DNA from 2 places in the Sanguibacter sp. 25GB23B1 genome. Region 1 is predicted to be linked to the other one. Evidence: predicted binding sites of a transcription regulator. Region 1 holds the regulator's gene; the other holds the start of a gene.
What was found. The regulator LexA, encoded in region 1, represses DNA repair genes until DNA is damaged. The targets are predictions, from matches to a motif close to TCGAACANNTGTTCGA.

Region 1 (7,329 bases):
GTCGCGGTGAAGTAGTGGTCCTGCTCGTCGTCGCTCACAGTCGGCAATCGTAGGTGAGGCGGTGCGATCCGCTTCGCCCTGCGCAAAATCGCTTCGCGACGTGGGCGCTCGCATGGGACTCTTGATGACAGGAACCGCACAGCACCGACAGATGAGGACTGCATGCCGAACAGCCACGAACCGCACCCCGAGACCCCCGACGCCGCGACGGAGCAGGCGCAGGCGATCGACCCGGGCGTGGCAGCAGTGGCGGCACGGGACCTCGCCAGCGACGTGGTCGCCCGGGTCCTGGCACGAGCCGGCACCGCACGCGCCGACGGCGGCACGGACCACTCCGTCCACGACGGCGACCAGATCGACCTCGCCGAGCGAGCAGCACTACGCCGGGTCGCAGGGCTCTCCACCGAGCTCGAGGACGTCACCGAGGTCGAGTACCGCCAGCTGAGGCTCGAGCGCGTCGTCCTCGTCGGCCTGTGGTCGCGGGACGCCGTCGACGCCGAGGTGTCGCTCCGTGAGCTCGCTGCGCTCGCGGAGACGGCTGGGTCCCAGGTCCTCGACGGACTTCTCCAGCGCCGTCAGAACCCTGACCCGGGGACGTACCTGGGCTCGGGCAAGGCAGCGGACCTGGCCGCCCTCGTCGCCGCCAACGGCGCCGACACCGTGATCGTCGACGGCGACCTCGCGCCCTCCCAGCGCCGTGCGCTCGAGGACATCATCAAGGTCAAGGTCGTCGACCGGACCGCGCTCATCCTCGACATCTTCGCCCAGCACGCGAAGTCCCGAGAGGGCAAGGCCCAGGTCGAGCTCGCACAGCTCGAGTACCTCCTCCCGCGCCTGCGCGGCTGGGGAGACTCGATGTCGCGACAGGCCGGTGGTCAGGTCGGTGGCGCAGGTGCCGGCATGGGATCGCGCGGTCCCGGTGAGACGAAGATCGAGCTGGACCGTCGTCGTATCCGCGACCGCATGGCCAAGCTCCGCCGCGAGATCGCGGCCATGGCACCATCCCGCGAGACCAAGCGTGCCGCGCGCCGTCGCAACGCGATCCCGTCCGTGGCGATCGCCGGCTACACGAACGCCGGCAAGTCGAGCCTGCTCAACGCGCTGACCGGCGCCGGGGTGCTCGTCGAGAACGCGCTCTTCGCCACCCTGGACCCCACGGTCCGCCGCACGAAGACGCCCGACGGGCGGGTCTACACGCTCGCCGACACGGTCGGATTCGTGCGATCCCTGCCGCACCAGCTCGTCGAGGCCTTCCGCTCGACGCTCGAGGAGGTCGGGGACGCCGATCTCCTCCTGCACATCGTCGACGCGTCGCACCCCGACCCCGAGGGGCAGATCGAGGCTGTCCGCCACGTGCTGGCAGACATCCCGGGCATGGCGGACGTCCCCGAGGTCATCGTCCTCAACAAGGCCGACCTCGCCGACGCCGAGACCATCACCCGGCTGCGCAGCCGGGAGCGCAACACCCTCGTCGTCTCCGCACGCACCGGGGAGGGCATCCCCGAGCTGCTCGACTTCATCGCCGCGTCGTTGCCGCACCCGGGCGTGCAGGTCGACCTCGTCGTCCCCTACGACCGGGGGGACCTGGTCAACCGTGTCCACCTCGAGGGCGAGATCGACCACCTCGAGCACACGGGCGAGGGGACGCTCGTCCAAGGACGCGTGGACGACGAGCTCGCGGCCGAGCTGACGGCCGCGGCGGTCCACGGCTGAACGCACCTGTGGGCTCGGGCTGGCGCACGCACGACGGACCGTAGACTCCTCGGGTGAGCGACGCCAAGACATCTCAGGACGCCGGCGCCGCGGTGGACCACCTGCTCGACCTCGCTGTCGGGCGGCTCGGTGGTACTCGACGAGACGGTCAGCACGAGATGGCAGCGGCTGTCGCCCGGGCGATGGACTCCGGTGAGCACCTCCTCGTCCAGGCGGGGACCGGGACCGGGAAGTCCCTCGGGTACCTCGTCCCGGCCGTGCACCACGCCGTGCACAGCGGGGAACGTGTCATCGTCTCCACCGCGACCCTTGCACTCCAGCGCCAGATCATGACGCGGGACCTGCCGCTCGTCGCCGACACGCTCGCCCCGCACCTGCCGCGGGCACCGAGGCTCGCGCTGCTCAAGGGCTGGCACAACTACGCCTGCCTGCACAAGATCGCCGGTGGCTATCCGCCCGACGACGCCGGCACCCTCTTCGACCTCCCACGGACCGAAGGTCCGACGGAGCCGCTGAGCGGGTCCTCGGACGAGGTGTCCGACGCGCCGTCCGGGCTGGGTCAGCAGATCGTCCGGGTGCGCGAGTGGGCCGCTGACACCGAGTCGGGCGATCGCGACGACCTCGTCCCTGGTGTGCCCGACCGCGTGTGGCGCCAGGTCTCGGTCACCGCGCTCGAGTGCCTCGGGCAGAAGTGCCCGCTCATCGAGGAGTGCTATCCGGAGCGGGCGCGCGGCACGGCCCGCGAGGCCGACGTCGTGGTGACCAACCACGCGATGCTCGGGATCGCCGCCACCGGGTCGCCGAACGTGCTCCCCGAGCACTCCGTCATCGTCGCCGACGAGGCGCACGAGCTCCCGGACCGGGTCACGTCGGCGGCCACGGCAGAGATGTCCGTGGCGTCGATCGAGCATGCCGCCCGTCAGGCCCGGCGGCACGGCGGGATCATGACGACCGATCTCGATGCGGCGGCGGCGGACTTCGGGTCGGTGCTCGCCGGGCTTCCCGCGGAGCGTTTCCCGGACGGTCTGCCCGAGGGGGCTCGGCTCGCGGTCGCAGGTGTCCGCGATGCAGCGCGCGCCCTCGTCACGGCTCTCAAGCCCGACACGACGAACGGGTCCGGCGCCGACGGGAGCGTCGCGAGCAGCGGACTGAAGATGGCGTCGTCGAGCATGCTCATGGTGTTCGAGATCGCCGAGCGGATGGCGGGCGACGCCAACAGCTTCGACGTCTTGTGGTGCTCGCGGGGCGGCGACGGCGGCTTCGGTGCTGGAATGTCCAAGCTGCACGCCGCACCGCTCGGGGTCGCCGGGCTCCTGCGGACCAACCTCTGGGACGAGAAGGTCGGCATCCTCACGTCCGCAACCCTCGCGCTCGGTGAGTCCTTCGAGCCGATCGCCCGGGCCGTCGGGCTCGAGAAGAGCGCGACGGAGCCGGGGGAGGCGGGAGCGGCCGCCAGCTCCACTGCTGCTGCGGTCCCGTCGGCATCACGCTGGACGGGACTCGACGTCGGGAGCCCGTTCGACTACCCGAAGCAGGGCATCCTCTACATCGCGAAGAACCTGCCGACACCTGGGAGCCAGGCGACCACGGACGCCCAAGCAGACGAGATGGCCGCGCTCATGGAAGCGGCCGGCGGCCGGACACTCGGGCTCTTCTCGTCCCGCCGTGCCGCAGAGCGCGCCGCAGAGCTCCTGCGGCCGCGGCTCCCGTTCCCCGTCCTGTGCCAGGGGGACGACCAGCTTCCGGCGCTCGTGCGCGCGTTCGCCGAGGATGACGCGACCTGCCTCTTCGGCACGCTGTCCCTCTGGCAGGGCGTCGACGTCCCGGGCGCGGCGTGCAGTCTCGTCATGATCGACAGGATCCCGTTCCCGCGGCCGGACGACCCCGTCAAGGCGGCCCGCGCGCGCTTCATCGAGACGCATGGTGGCAACGGGTTCATGCAGGTCTCGGCCACGCACGCCGCCCTTCTCCTGGCGCAGGGTGCGGGACGTCTCATCCGGACGATGTCCGACAAGGGTGTCGTCGCGGTGCTCGACCCGCGGCTGGCCACGGCCCGGTATGGTTCGTTCCTCGTGCAGTCGCTGCCGGACTTCTGGCGGACGACGGACACGACTGTCGCTCTCTCTGCACTCCGGCGCCTCGCCGACCTAGGCTGAGACATGTGACGACCGAACTCATCACCAGCTGGAGGAAGCATGAGCGACGCTGATCAGACCGGCACCCTCGACCGCACCGCCGTGGCACCACCCCGGTCTCGCAAGACGACGAAGGTGGCGGTCGTCGGAGCCGGCGCGGTCGGCTCGACGATGGCCTACGCCGCGCTCATGCGCGGTTCCGCACGCACCGTCGCACTCTTCGACATCAACAAGGCCAAGGTCGAGGCCGAGGCGCTCGACCTGGCCCACGGGATCCAGTTCATGCCGATGGCGGAGGTCGTCGGGTCCGACGACGTCGCCGTGTGCGCGGACGCCGACGTCATCATGGTCACGGCAGGCGCGAAGCAGAAGCCCGGACAGACGCGGATCGACCTCGCCGAGGCGACGATCGGCCTCGTGTCGAAGATCCTCCCGGACCTCCTCGAGGTCGCACCGGACGCGATCTACGTCATGGTGACCAATCCCGTGGACATCGTGACCTACGCCGCGCTGAAGATCTCCGGCCTCCCGCCGACGCAGCTGTTCGGGTCCGGGACAGTCCTCGACTCGTCCCGGCTGCGCTACCTCATCGCGGAGCATGCGGGCGTCGCGGTGCAGAACGTCCACGCGTACATGGCCGGTGAGCACGGGGACAGCGAGATCCCCCTGTGGAGCTCGGCCACGATCGGCGGGGTGCCCCTGCTCGACTGGAGCGGCATCGAAGGTCGGGGGCCGCTGACACTGAGCGACCGCGACGAGATCGCGCACGAGGTCGTGAACTCGGCCTACCGGATCATCGAGGGCAAGGGGGCGACGAACTACGCGGTCGCTCTCGCAGGGACCCGCATCATCGAGGCGGTCCTCAACGACGAGCATCGCGTCCTGCCCGTCTCCACGTTGCTCGACGACTACTACGGCATCAGCGACATCTGCCTGTCGGTGCCCACCCTCGTCGGGCGACGTGGCTGTACGGACCGTCTTGCGGTCCCGCTGTCTCCGGTGGAGATCAAGGGGCTGCAGCGCTCCTCGACGGCGCTCAAGGCCGTGGCGCGCAAGTTCGGCTACTGAGCGGATCTGCCGCTGGTCACTGCCGGGCACCGAGACTGCACACCGACAGATCGGGCCCCTGGTACCCCCACACGTGGGGGTACCAGGGGCCCGATCTCGTGCTGGGTGCTGACCTACAGGCTGCGCAGGACGCTCACCACGCGCCCGAGCACTGTGGCCTCGTCGCCGGGGATCGGCGAGAACGCTGCGTTGTGGGGCATGAGCCATACGTGGCCGTCCATGCGCCGGAATGTCTTGACGGTCGCTTCGCCGTCGATCATGGCCGCGACGATCTCGCCGTTCTCTGCGACCGGCTGACGACGCACGACGACCCAGTCGCCGTCGCAGATAGCGGCGTCGATCATGGACTCGCCGGTGACCCGCAGGAGGAACAGGTCGCCGTCGCCGACGAGCTGTCGGGGGAGGGGGAAGACGTCCTCGACGACCTGCTCGGCCAGGACGGGGCCTCCCGCGGCGATCCGACCCACCACCGGCACGTACGACGGCGCCGGGTGCGCGTCGCTGTCGGCGCTCTCGCCGTGGGCGTCCCTGAGCGTGTGGGTCTCGTCGAGAGGCTCGACGTCCCGGGAGTCGTCCTGGTGGACGAGCTCCATGGCGCGCGGGCGGTTCGGGTCGCGCCGGAGGAATCCCTTGCGCTCGAGCGCGGTGAGCTGGTGCTTGACGCTCGACGGGCTCGTCAGGCCGACCGACAGCCCGATCTCGCGCATGCTCGGCGCATACCCGCGTGACTCGATCGAGCTCCGGATGGTCTCGAGCACGTGACGCTGACGCGCTGTGAGCCCGTCGGCAGACACCTCCGGGTCGCCGACGAGGACCACCGTGCCGCGGGTGCGGTCGTTCGTCCGGGTGGTATCCCCTGCTGCCACGATGTGCCTCCGTCGTCGATCGGTCGAGAGGCTCGTTGTCGAGCCGTCTGCTGCTGCCGTGCTGGTGAGCGCCCCGGGTGTCAGTGGCTCGTGGTCGAGTACCTCCCGGAGGGTCGTGCCCAACACTAGGGCGATTCGGGCATCGGATCAAACACCTGTTCGAGCGTGTCGCGACAGACCCTTGCGTTTCTGGAGATCTTTCGTACAGTTGTACGACGAACAGGTGTTCGAACGATGATGGGTCGCCCGGCTCGGCGCGGCGCTGAAGGAGTACTCATGGCACACGTGATGGCGATCTCGTCGGGACCCGCGCACGTCCGGTCGGACGTCGAGGGCTGGCTCGGCCTCAGCGATCTCTCGATCACTCGGCGAGGTCGCGTGGTGCTGTGGACCGTCGGCGTCGTCCTCATGCTCGCGGCGCTCCTCCTCGGAGGCCGTGCGGTCGCGGGCTCGCCCGAGGCGGCGACGCACGTGGTGCCGCACACCGTCTCTCAGGGAGAGACGCTGTGGGCGATCGCGTCGACGGTAGCGCACCCCGGTGAGGACCTTCGAGACGTGGTCAGCCTCATCATCGAGGTCAACGGTCGCTCCTCGGCGGACCTCGAGGCCGGGGAGCAGATCTTCGTCCCGCTGCGCTGAGTGCAGGTTCCGTCGCACTGCACGCGGGAACTTCGGGCGGCAGAGACGAGCGGGAGGCCGTGGTGCGCCGAGCGCTGGGCGGCGTCGGGAGCGCGTAGGGTTGCGGTGGACACGCGACCTCATCCCGACCGGTCGCCGCTGCCGTAGATGGAGGTACCGTGCACTGCCCGTTCTGTCGCCACTCGGACTCGCGCGTCGTCGACTCCCGGACGTCCGACGACGGTGCGTCCATCCGACGACGTCGCCAGTGCCCGCAGTGCAACCGCCGCTTCACCACCCTGGAGACCGCAAGCCTCTCCGTGGTCAAGCGCTCCGGGGTCACCGAGCCGTTCAGCCGCGAGAAGGTCGTGAGCGGTGTGCGCAAGGCATGCCAGGGGCGACCGGTGAGCGAGGACGATCTCGCCCTGCTCGCGCAACGCGTCGAGGAGTCGGTGCGTGCCACCGGGAGTGCAGAGCTCGACGCGTACGAGATCGGTCTGACGATCCTCGGACCGCTGCGCGAGCTCGACGAGGTCGCCTACCTGAGGTTCGCGAGCGTCTATCAGGCCTTCGACTCGCTCGACGACTTCGAGGCGGCGATCAACCTCTTGCGCATGGAGCACGAGCAGGCTCGTGTCGCCCGAGAGCAGCCTGTCTCGGACGACGCCGTCCGAGACGACTGAGGTCCGAGGATCCGTGGCGCGCTACGGTGGGTCGGCTGCCCGCTCGGCGGAGCAGCGGCAGCACGACCTCGGCCAGCTGGAAATCGGCTGGCCACGGCACGTGAAGTGAGGAAGTCTTGCACGTGCATCAGGTACGGACAGGCACCAAGACGAGGAGGTCCGGCACATGACGCAGGACAGCAACGAACGCGAGAACCCAGTCAGCGCTGACACGAAGGCGAAGTTCAAGGAGGCGTTGGAGCGCAA
Region 2 (7,329 bases), on a different contig from region 1:
GGTCTCCGCCAGCTCACGCTTGTCTCCGCGCTGCGGGATCCGGACGTCCACCTTCGCGCCGCGCAGCCCCGTGAGCCATGTCGCGACCTGCTCGGGCTGCGCCGGGAGGACGGGGACGAGCACCTCGCGCGGGACGAGCCCGCTGTCCCGGGCAGCCCCGGGATCACCGCCGGCCGTCTCGTCCGCGGTGCCGTAGACCTGCTGGAGGAGGTGCTCGACGAGGTCGGCGTCCGTGACGTCCTCGACCTTCTCGACGATCCAGCCGCGCTGGCCCCTGATCCTGCCGCCACGGACGTGGAACACCTGCACGGCTGCCTCGAGCTCGTCACCGACCATCGCGAAGATGTCGGCATCGGTGCCGTCCTGAAGGACCACCGCGTTCTTCTCCATCGCGCGCTCGAGGGCGTGGATGTCGTCGCGGAGCCGGGCCGCGAGCTCGTACTCCATGTTCTGGGCGGCCATCGACATGCGGTCGTTGAGCCGGCGCATGAACTTGCCGGTATCCCCCGCCATGAAGGCGCAGAAATCCTCCGCGAGGGCGCGGTGGGCGTCCTTGGTGATCCGCTCGACGCACGGCGCCGAGCACTTGTCGATGTACCCGAGCAGGCACGGCCGACCGGACTGCTGCGCGCGCTTGTAGACGCCCGCGGAGCACGTGCGGATCGGGAAGACGCGCAGGAGCAGGTCGAGCGTCTCGCGGATCGCCCACGCGTGCGCGAACGGACCGTAGTAGCGCGTCCCTGGCCGCTTCGCACCACGCATGACCTGGGCACGCGGCACGCTCTCCCCCATCGTCACGGCGAGGAACGGGTACGACTTGTCGTCCCGGTACTTGACGTTGAACCGCGGGTCGAACTCCTTGATCCACGAGTACTCGAGCGCGAGCGCCTCGACCTCCGTGCCGACGACCGTCCACTCGACCGACGCGGCCGTCGTCACCATCGTCTGGGTCCGCTGGTGCAGACCCGCGATGTCCTGGAAGTAGCTGGAGAGCCTCGCCCGGAGGTTCTTCGCCTTGCCCACGTAGATGACCCGGCCGTGCTCGTCCCGGAACCGGTACACGCCCGGGGTCGTCGGGATCTCTCCCGGAGCGGGGCGGTAGGTAGCAGGATCGGCCATGCTCACGAGCCTAGTTCAGACACCTGACACCCTTGCTCCGGACCGGCACGAGCACCGCACGCGGCTGTGACGGGTGTCACTGTGTGCGAGTTCCGACTACGGTGACGGCATGGGAGCCTTTCACGCGTACTCAGCCGCCATCACCTGGACCGGAGCCGGCGAGACGGGTACGTCGAGCTACACGGCCTACTCGCGAGACCACACCGTCGCTGTCGACGGCAAGCCCGACATCCTCGGCAGCGCCGACCCGGCCTTCCGGGGCGACCCGTCACGGCACAACCCGGAAGAGCTGTTCGTGGCGTCCCTCGCGCAGTGCCACCTGCTGTGGTTCCTCCACATGGCGGCGCAGGCCGACGTGGTCGTGGTCGAGTACACCGACCACGCGATCGGGACCATGCGCGTGGAAGCCGCCGGCGCGGGACAGTTCACCGAGGTCGAGCTCCGACCGCGGGCCGTCCTCGCGCCAGGAACTCCGGGCGACCACGCAGAGATCGTCGCCGAGCTGCACGCACGGGCGCACGACCACTGCTTCATCGCACGCTCCGTGAACTTCCCGGTCCGCGTCAGCCCGATCGTCGTCGCGCACGCACCGGCGTCCTAGGTCGCGAGCTTCGCCCGTGACCGCGGCGTCTTCTTCTTCGCGACGGCCTTGACCGGACTCGAGGCCGGGGCCTTCGCGAGGGCCGCGACCCGCGCGGTCGGGTGCGCCTGGAGAGCCTCCGCGAGGAAGCGGCCGGTGTGGCTGGCCGGAACGCTCGCGACGTGCTCGGGCGTGCCCTCGGCGACGACGAGCCCACCTCCGGAGCCACCCTCCGGACCCATGTCGATGACCCAGTCGGCGTTCTTGATGACGTCGAGGTTGTGCTCGATGACGAGCACGGAGTTGCCCTTGTCGACGAGGGACTGGAGCACAGCGAGAAGCTTGCGGATGTCCTCGAAGTGCAGACCCGTGGTCGGCTCGTCGAGCACGTAGATCGTCCGGCCGGTCGAGCGCTTCTGGAGCTCGCTGGCCAGCTTGACGCGCTGCGCCTCGCCCCCGGACAGGGTCGGCGCGGACTGGCCGAGACGGACATACCCGAGCCCGACGTCCACGAGCGTCTTGAGGTGCCGCGAGATTCCTGGGACCGCCGCGAAGAACTCCGCGGCCTCCTCGATCGGCATGTCGAGCACGTCCGCGACCGTCTTGCCCTTGAAGTGGACCTCGAGCGTCTCGCGGTTGTACCGGGCACCGTGGCAGACCTCGCAGGGCACGTAGACGTCCGGGAGGAAGTTCATCTCGATCTTGATGGTGCCGTCGCCGGAGCACGCCTCGCAGCGCCCGCCCTTGACGTTGAAGGAGAACCGGCCCGGGAGGTACCCGCGAACCTTCGCCTCGGTGGTCTCCGCGAAGAGCTTGCGTACGTGGTCCCAGACGCCGGTGTACGTCGCGGGGTTCGAGCGGGGCGTCCGACCGATCGGTCCCTGGTCGACGTGCACGACCTTGTCGAGGTGCTCGAGGCCCACGACCCGCTTGTGCCGACCGGCGACCTGACGGGCGCCGTTGAGCTCGTTCGCCAGGACCGTGTAGAGGATGGAGTTGACGAGCGTCGACTTCCCCGAGCCCGACACTCCTGTGACGGCGGTGAGGACACCGAGCGGGAAGGACACGTCGATCCCGGTGAGGTTGTGCTCCCGCGCGCCGACGACCTTCACTGCTCGGCTCGGGTCGGTCGCGCGTCGTTCGAGCGGCATGGGGATCGACCGCCGCCCGGAGAGGTATGCGCCGGTCACCGACTCGGGAGCCGTGAGCAGTCCCGCGTAGTCACCGGAGTGCACCACCCGTCCGCCGTGCTCGCCGGCGCCGGGTCCGATGTCGACCACCCAGTCCGCGGCGCGGATCGTGTCCTCGTCGTGCTCGACGACGATGAGCGTGTTCCCGAGGTCGCGCAGACGGGTCAGCGTGTCGATGAGCCGACGGTTGTCCCGCTGGTGCAGACCGATGCTCGGCTCGTCGAGGACGTAGAGCACGCCCACGAGACCGGAACCGATCTGCGTCGCGAGGCGGATGCGCTGGGCCTCACCACCCGAGAGGGTACCGGCAGGGCGCATGAGAGACAGGTAGTCGAGACCCACGTCGAGGAGAAACCCGAGACGGTCCTGGATCTCCTTGAGCACCTGGGTCGCGATCGCTCGCTCCCGCACGCCGAGCTCGAGCTGGTCGAGGAAGTCACGGCACTCGCGCAGCGGCAGGGCACACACGTCGGCGATCGACCGTCCACCGACGCGGACGGCGAGGACCTCGGGCTTGAGGCGCGTGCCGTCGCAGACGGGGCACGGGACCTCGCGCATGTACGCCTCGTACTTCTCCTTCGACCAGTCCGACTCCGTCTCGGCGTGCCGGCGGTGCAGGAACGTGATCGCACCCTCGAAGCCGGTGGAGTACTGACGCTCGCGACCCCAGCGGTTCTTGTACTTGACCTGGACCTCGTGGTCCTGGCCGTGCAGCACGGCGTTGCGGGCGCGCTCGGGCAAAGCACGCCACGGCGTGTCCATCGAGAAGCCGAGATCCTTCGCGAGCGCACCGAGCACGCGAGCGAAGTACTCGGACGATCCCTGGTTCCACGGAGCGATAGCACCCTCGGCCAGGGTCTTGTCCTCGTCCGGGACGATGAGCTCGGGGTCGACCTCGAGGCGCACGCCGATCCCGGTGCACTCGGGGCAGGCGCCGTAGGGGGCGTTGAACGAGAACGTGCGGGGCTCGATCTCGTCGAGGCTGAGCACGTGGTCGTTCGGGCAGGCACGGTGCTCGGAGAACTTGCGCTCCCGGTCCGGGTCGTCCGCCTCCGCGTCGACCATCTCGACGACGACGAGGCCGCTGGCCAGCCCGAGGGCTGTCTCGACCGAGTCGGTGAGCCGGCGCTGCACCCCGTCGCGCGCGACGAGGCGGTCGATGACGACCTCGATCGTGTGCTTGAGCTTCTTCTCGAGCGTCGGAGGCTCGGTGAGCTGCACGACCTCGCCGTCGACCCGGGCGCGGGCGAAGCCCTTGGCCTGGAGCTCCTTGAAGAGGTCGGTGTACTCGCCCTTGCGACCGCGCACCACCGGTGCGAGCACCTGGTAGCGGGTCCCCTCGGGGAGCTCGAGCAGCCGGTCGACGATCTGCTGCGGTGTCTGGGCCGTCACGCGCTCGCCGCACTGCGGGCAGTGCTGTGTTCCGGCGCGAGCGAAGAGCAGGCGGAGGTAGTCGTACACCTCGGTGATCGTGCCGACCGTCGACCGCGGGTTGCGGTTGGTCGACTTCTGATCGATCGACACCGCGGGCGACAGACCCTCGATGAAGTCGACGTCCGGTTTGTCCATCTGGCCGAGGAACTGCCGCGCGTACGCGGACAGGGACTCGACGTAGCGCCGCTGGCCCTCGGCGAAGATGGTGTCGAAGGCCAACGAGGACTTGCCGGAACCGGAGAGACCGGTGAAGACGATCAGCTTGTCCCTCGGAAGATCGAGGTCGACGTTGCGGAGGTTGTGCTCACGGGCACCTTGGACGACGAGGCGGTCACTCACCTGACCATCGTACGGGGAACCGGCCGGATGCGCACACCTGTTCGAACGCGACTCTCCCGCCGTGCCACCCGGGCGCGCAGACAGCACAATCGTCAGATGAACATGGCCATGCCCGACGCCCCCGCGCGGACGACCACCGCTCCGCTCCCCGTCACCTCGACCACCCAGCCCACAGACGGACCGACACCGATCGCCGAGTACGCCGTGCTCGGCGACGGCCAGTCGTGCGCCCTCGTCAGCCGCCGTGGATCGGTCGACTGGCTCTGCCTCCCCCACTTCGACTCCCCTGCCTGCTTCGCGGCCCTGCTCGGCACGCCGGAGAACGGCCGATGGCTGCTCACCGTTCCCGACGCCGAGACGGTCGAGCGCCGGTACCTCGGTGACTCGTTCGTCCTCGAGACGACCTACACGAGCCCCACGGGTGTCGCACGGATCACCGACGCGATGCCGGTCGGGGACGGGCGGGCTGACCTCGTCCGCCGCGTCGAGGTGCTCTCCGGCACCGTGACGGTCGAGCACGAGTGGATCGTCCGCTTCGGGTACGGCGCGATCGTGCCCTGGGTGCACCGTGTCGACGGACCGGACGGGACGGACGGGGAGACCACCTCGATCCGCGCCACCGCCGGACCCGACTCGCTCCTCCTGCGCGGCGACCGCCTCCCGGTCGCGAGCGACCACCGCCACCGTGACATGATCACCGCGGCCGCTGGCGAGGTCATCACTCTCTCCTGCACCTGGAGCCCGTCCTGGTGCCCGGCGCCGTCACGGCTCTCGGTGTCGGAACGGATCGCGGACACCCTCGCCCTCTGGGAGGAGTGGTCTGGTCGCTGTGCCTACAGCGGCCGCTACCGCGACGCGCTCGTGCGCTCCCTCCTCGTCCTGCGCCTGCTCACCAGCTCGACGACCGGCGGGATCGTCGCAGCCGCGACGACGTCCCTCCCCGAGGACTTCGGCGGCGAGCGCAACTGGGACTACCGCTTCTGCTGGCTGCGTGACGCAGCGATGGCGCTCGAGGCGCTCGTCGAGTCGGGCTACGCGGAGGAGAGCGCCGCGTGGCGGGCCTGGCTCCTGCGGGCGGTCGCCGGCAGCCCGGAGGACCTGCAGATCATGTACAGCGTGGACGGCAGCCGCGACCTTCCCGAGCGAGAGCTCGACCACCTTCCCGGCTACGCGGGCTCCCGACCGGTGCGGGTCGGCAACGGCGCGGTCGACCAGATGCAGAACGACGTGCTCGGCGAGGTCATGTGTGCGCTCGACATGGCCCGGGAAGCCGGGCTTCCACAGGACGACGACAGCTGGGCGCTCCAGCGAGCGCTCGTCGAGGAGCTCGTCACGCACTGGGACCAGCCCGACCGCGGGATCTGGGAGGTACGGGGCCCCCAACGGGACTTCGTCCACTCGCGCGTCATGAGCTGGGCAGCGCTCGACCGGGCCGTCCGCGCGATCGAGGTGCACGGACGCACCGGCCCGGTCGACCACTGGCGCACTGTCAGGGACACCATCCGCGACGAGGTGCTCGCGAAAGGGTGGAGCTCGGAGCTCGGCTCGTTCGTGCAGTACTACGGCGCCGAGCACACCGACGCCTCCTTGCTGCAGATGGCGCAGGTCGGCTTCATCGACCCGCAGGACGAGCGCTTCGTCAGCACCGTCCGCACCATCCAGCGCACCCTCGGCGGAGAAGGTGGGTTCATCCACCGGTACTCGACGGAGGAGTCGGACGACGGACTCTCCGGTCACGAGGCCCCCTTCCTCGTCTGCACCTTCTGGATGGTCGACGCGCTCGCACGGATGGGCGAGATCGAGGAGGCGACCGCCCTCATGGACACGACGGTCGCCTCCGCCAACGACGTGGGCCTCATGGCGGAGCAGTACGACCCCCGCTTCGAGCGCATGGCCGGCAACTTCCCGCAGGCGTTCTCGCACCTGGGGCTCGTCCGCGCGGTCCACAGCATCGACCGCGCGGTCCTGGCCCGTGCTGCGGCCCAGGACGGGCGATGAGCGCGACCTACACCGGAGACGTCGTCCCCGGAGGACCGAGCGAGGTGCGCACCCTCGACCGTGTCGAGATCCGCAAGGTGTGCGTCGGGCCCATGGGCAACAACGCCTACCTCCTCACGTGCCGCGACACCGGTCACCAGCTGCTCGTCGACGCAGCCGCCGACTCCGACCGGCTCGTCGAGCTCGTCCGAGAGGGGTCTGGCTCCGCACGGCTCGACATCGTCGTGACGACCCACAGCCACGCGGACCACCACGGTGCCCTCGAGGACATGGTCGGGGTGACCGGGGCACTCACCGCCGCCGGGGTGGACGACGTCCCACAGATCCCCGTCCCGACGCGGCGACCGCTGCGCGACGGGGACACGATCGCCGTCGGCCACGTCACCCTCGACGTCGTCGCGCTCCGCGGCCATACCCCGGGCTCGGTCGCCCTCGTCCACACGGAACCGGCCGACGCACGCGCCGACGGCGCGGTCCCGGGCAGGGCGCACGTCTTCACCGGAGACTCGCTCTTCCCCGGCGGGGTCGGGAACACCCGCGGTGACCGCGACCGGTTCGTCCAGCTCGTCACCGACGTCTCCGTGCGACTCTTCGACCGCTACCGCGACGACACGTGGGTGTACCCCGGCCACGGTGCGGACACGACCCTCGGCGCCGAGCGTCCGCACC

Region 2: a site for LexA is predicted at 4,692-4,707, ahead of uvrA (excinuclease ABC subunit UvrA). Genes of this name have one in related genera too.

What each region holds. Positions count from the first base shown of each region.
Region 1 covers NZ_JBDYKL010000016.1:73,534-80,862, forward strand. Annotated here, with positions in the region: gene ABKW26_RS10800 (methyltransferase) at 1-38, opposite strand, end outside; gene hflX (GTPase HflX) at 163-1,713, shown strand; gene ABKW26_RS10810 (ATP-dependent DNA helicase) at 1,767-3,869, shown strand; gene ABKW26_RS10815 (L-lactate dehydrogenase) at 3,909-4,916, shown strand; gene lexA (transcriptional repressor LexA) at 5,030-5,734, opposite strand; gene ABKW26_RS10825 (LysM peptidoglycan-binding domain-containing protein) at 6,059-6,421, shown strand; gene nrdR (transcriptional regulator NrdR) at 6,580-7,083, shown strand; gene ABKW26_RS10835 (DUF5302 domain-containing protein) at 7,250-7,329, shown strand, end outside.
Region 2 covers NZ_JBDYKL010000004.1:153,878-161,206, reverse strand. Annotated here, with positions in the region: gene uvrC (excinuclease ABC subunit UvrC) at 1-1,119, opposite strand, end outside; gene ABKW26_RS04405 (OsmC family protein) at 1,229-1,720, shown strand; gene uvrA (excinuclease ABC subunit UvrA) at 1,717-4,662, opposite strand; gene ABKW26_RS04395 (glycoside hydrolase family 15 protein) at 4,765-6,660, shown strand; gene ABKW26_RS04390 (MBL fold metallo-hydrolase) at 6,657-7,329, shown strand, end outside.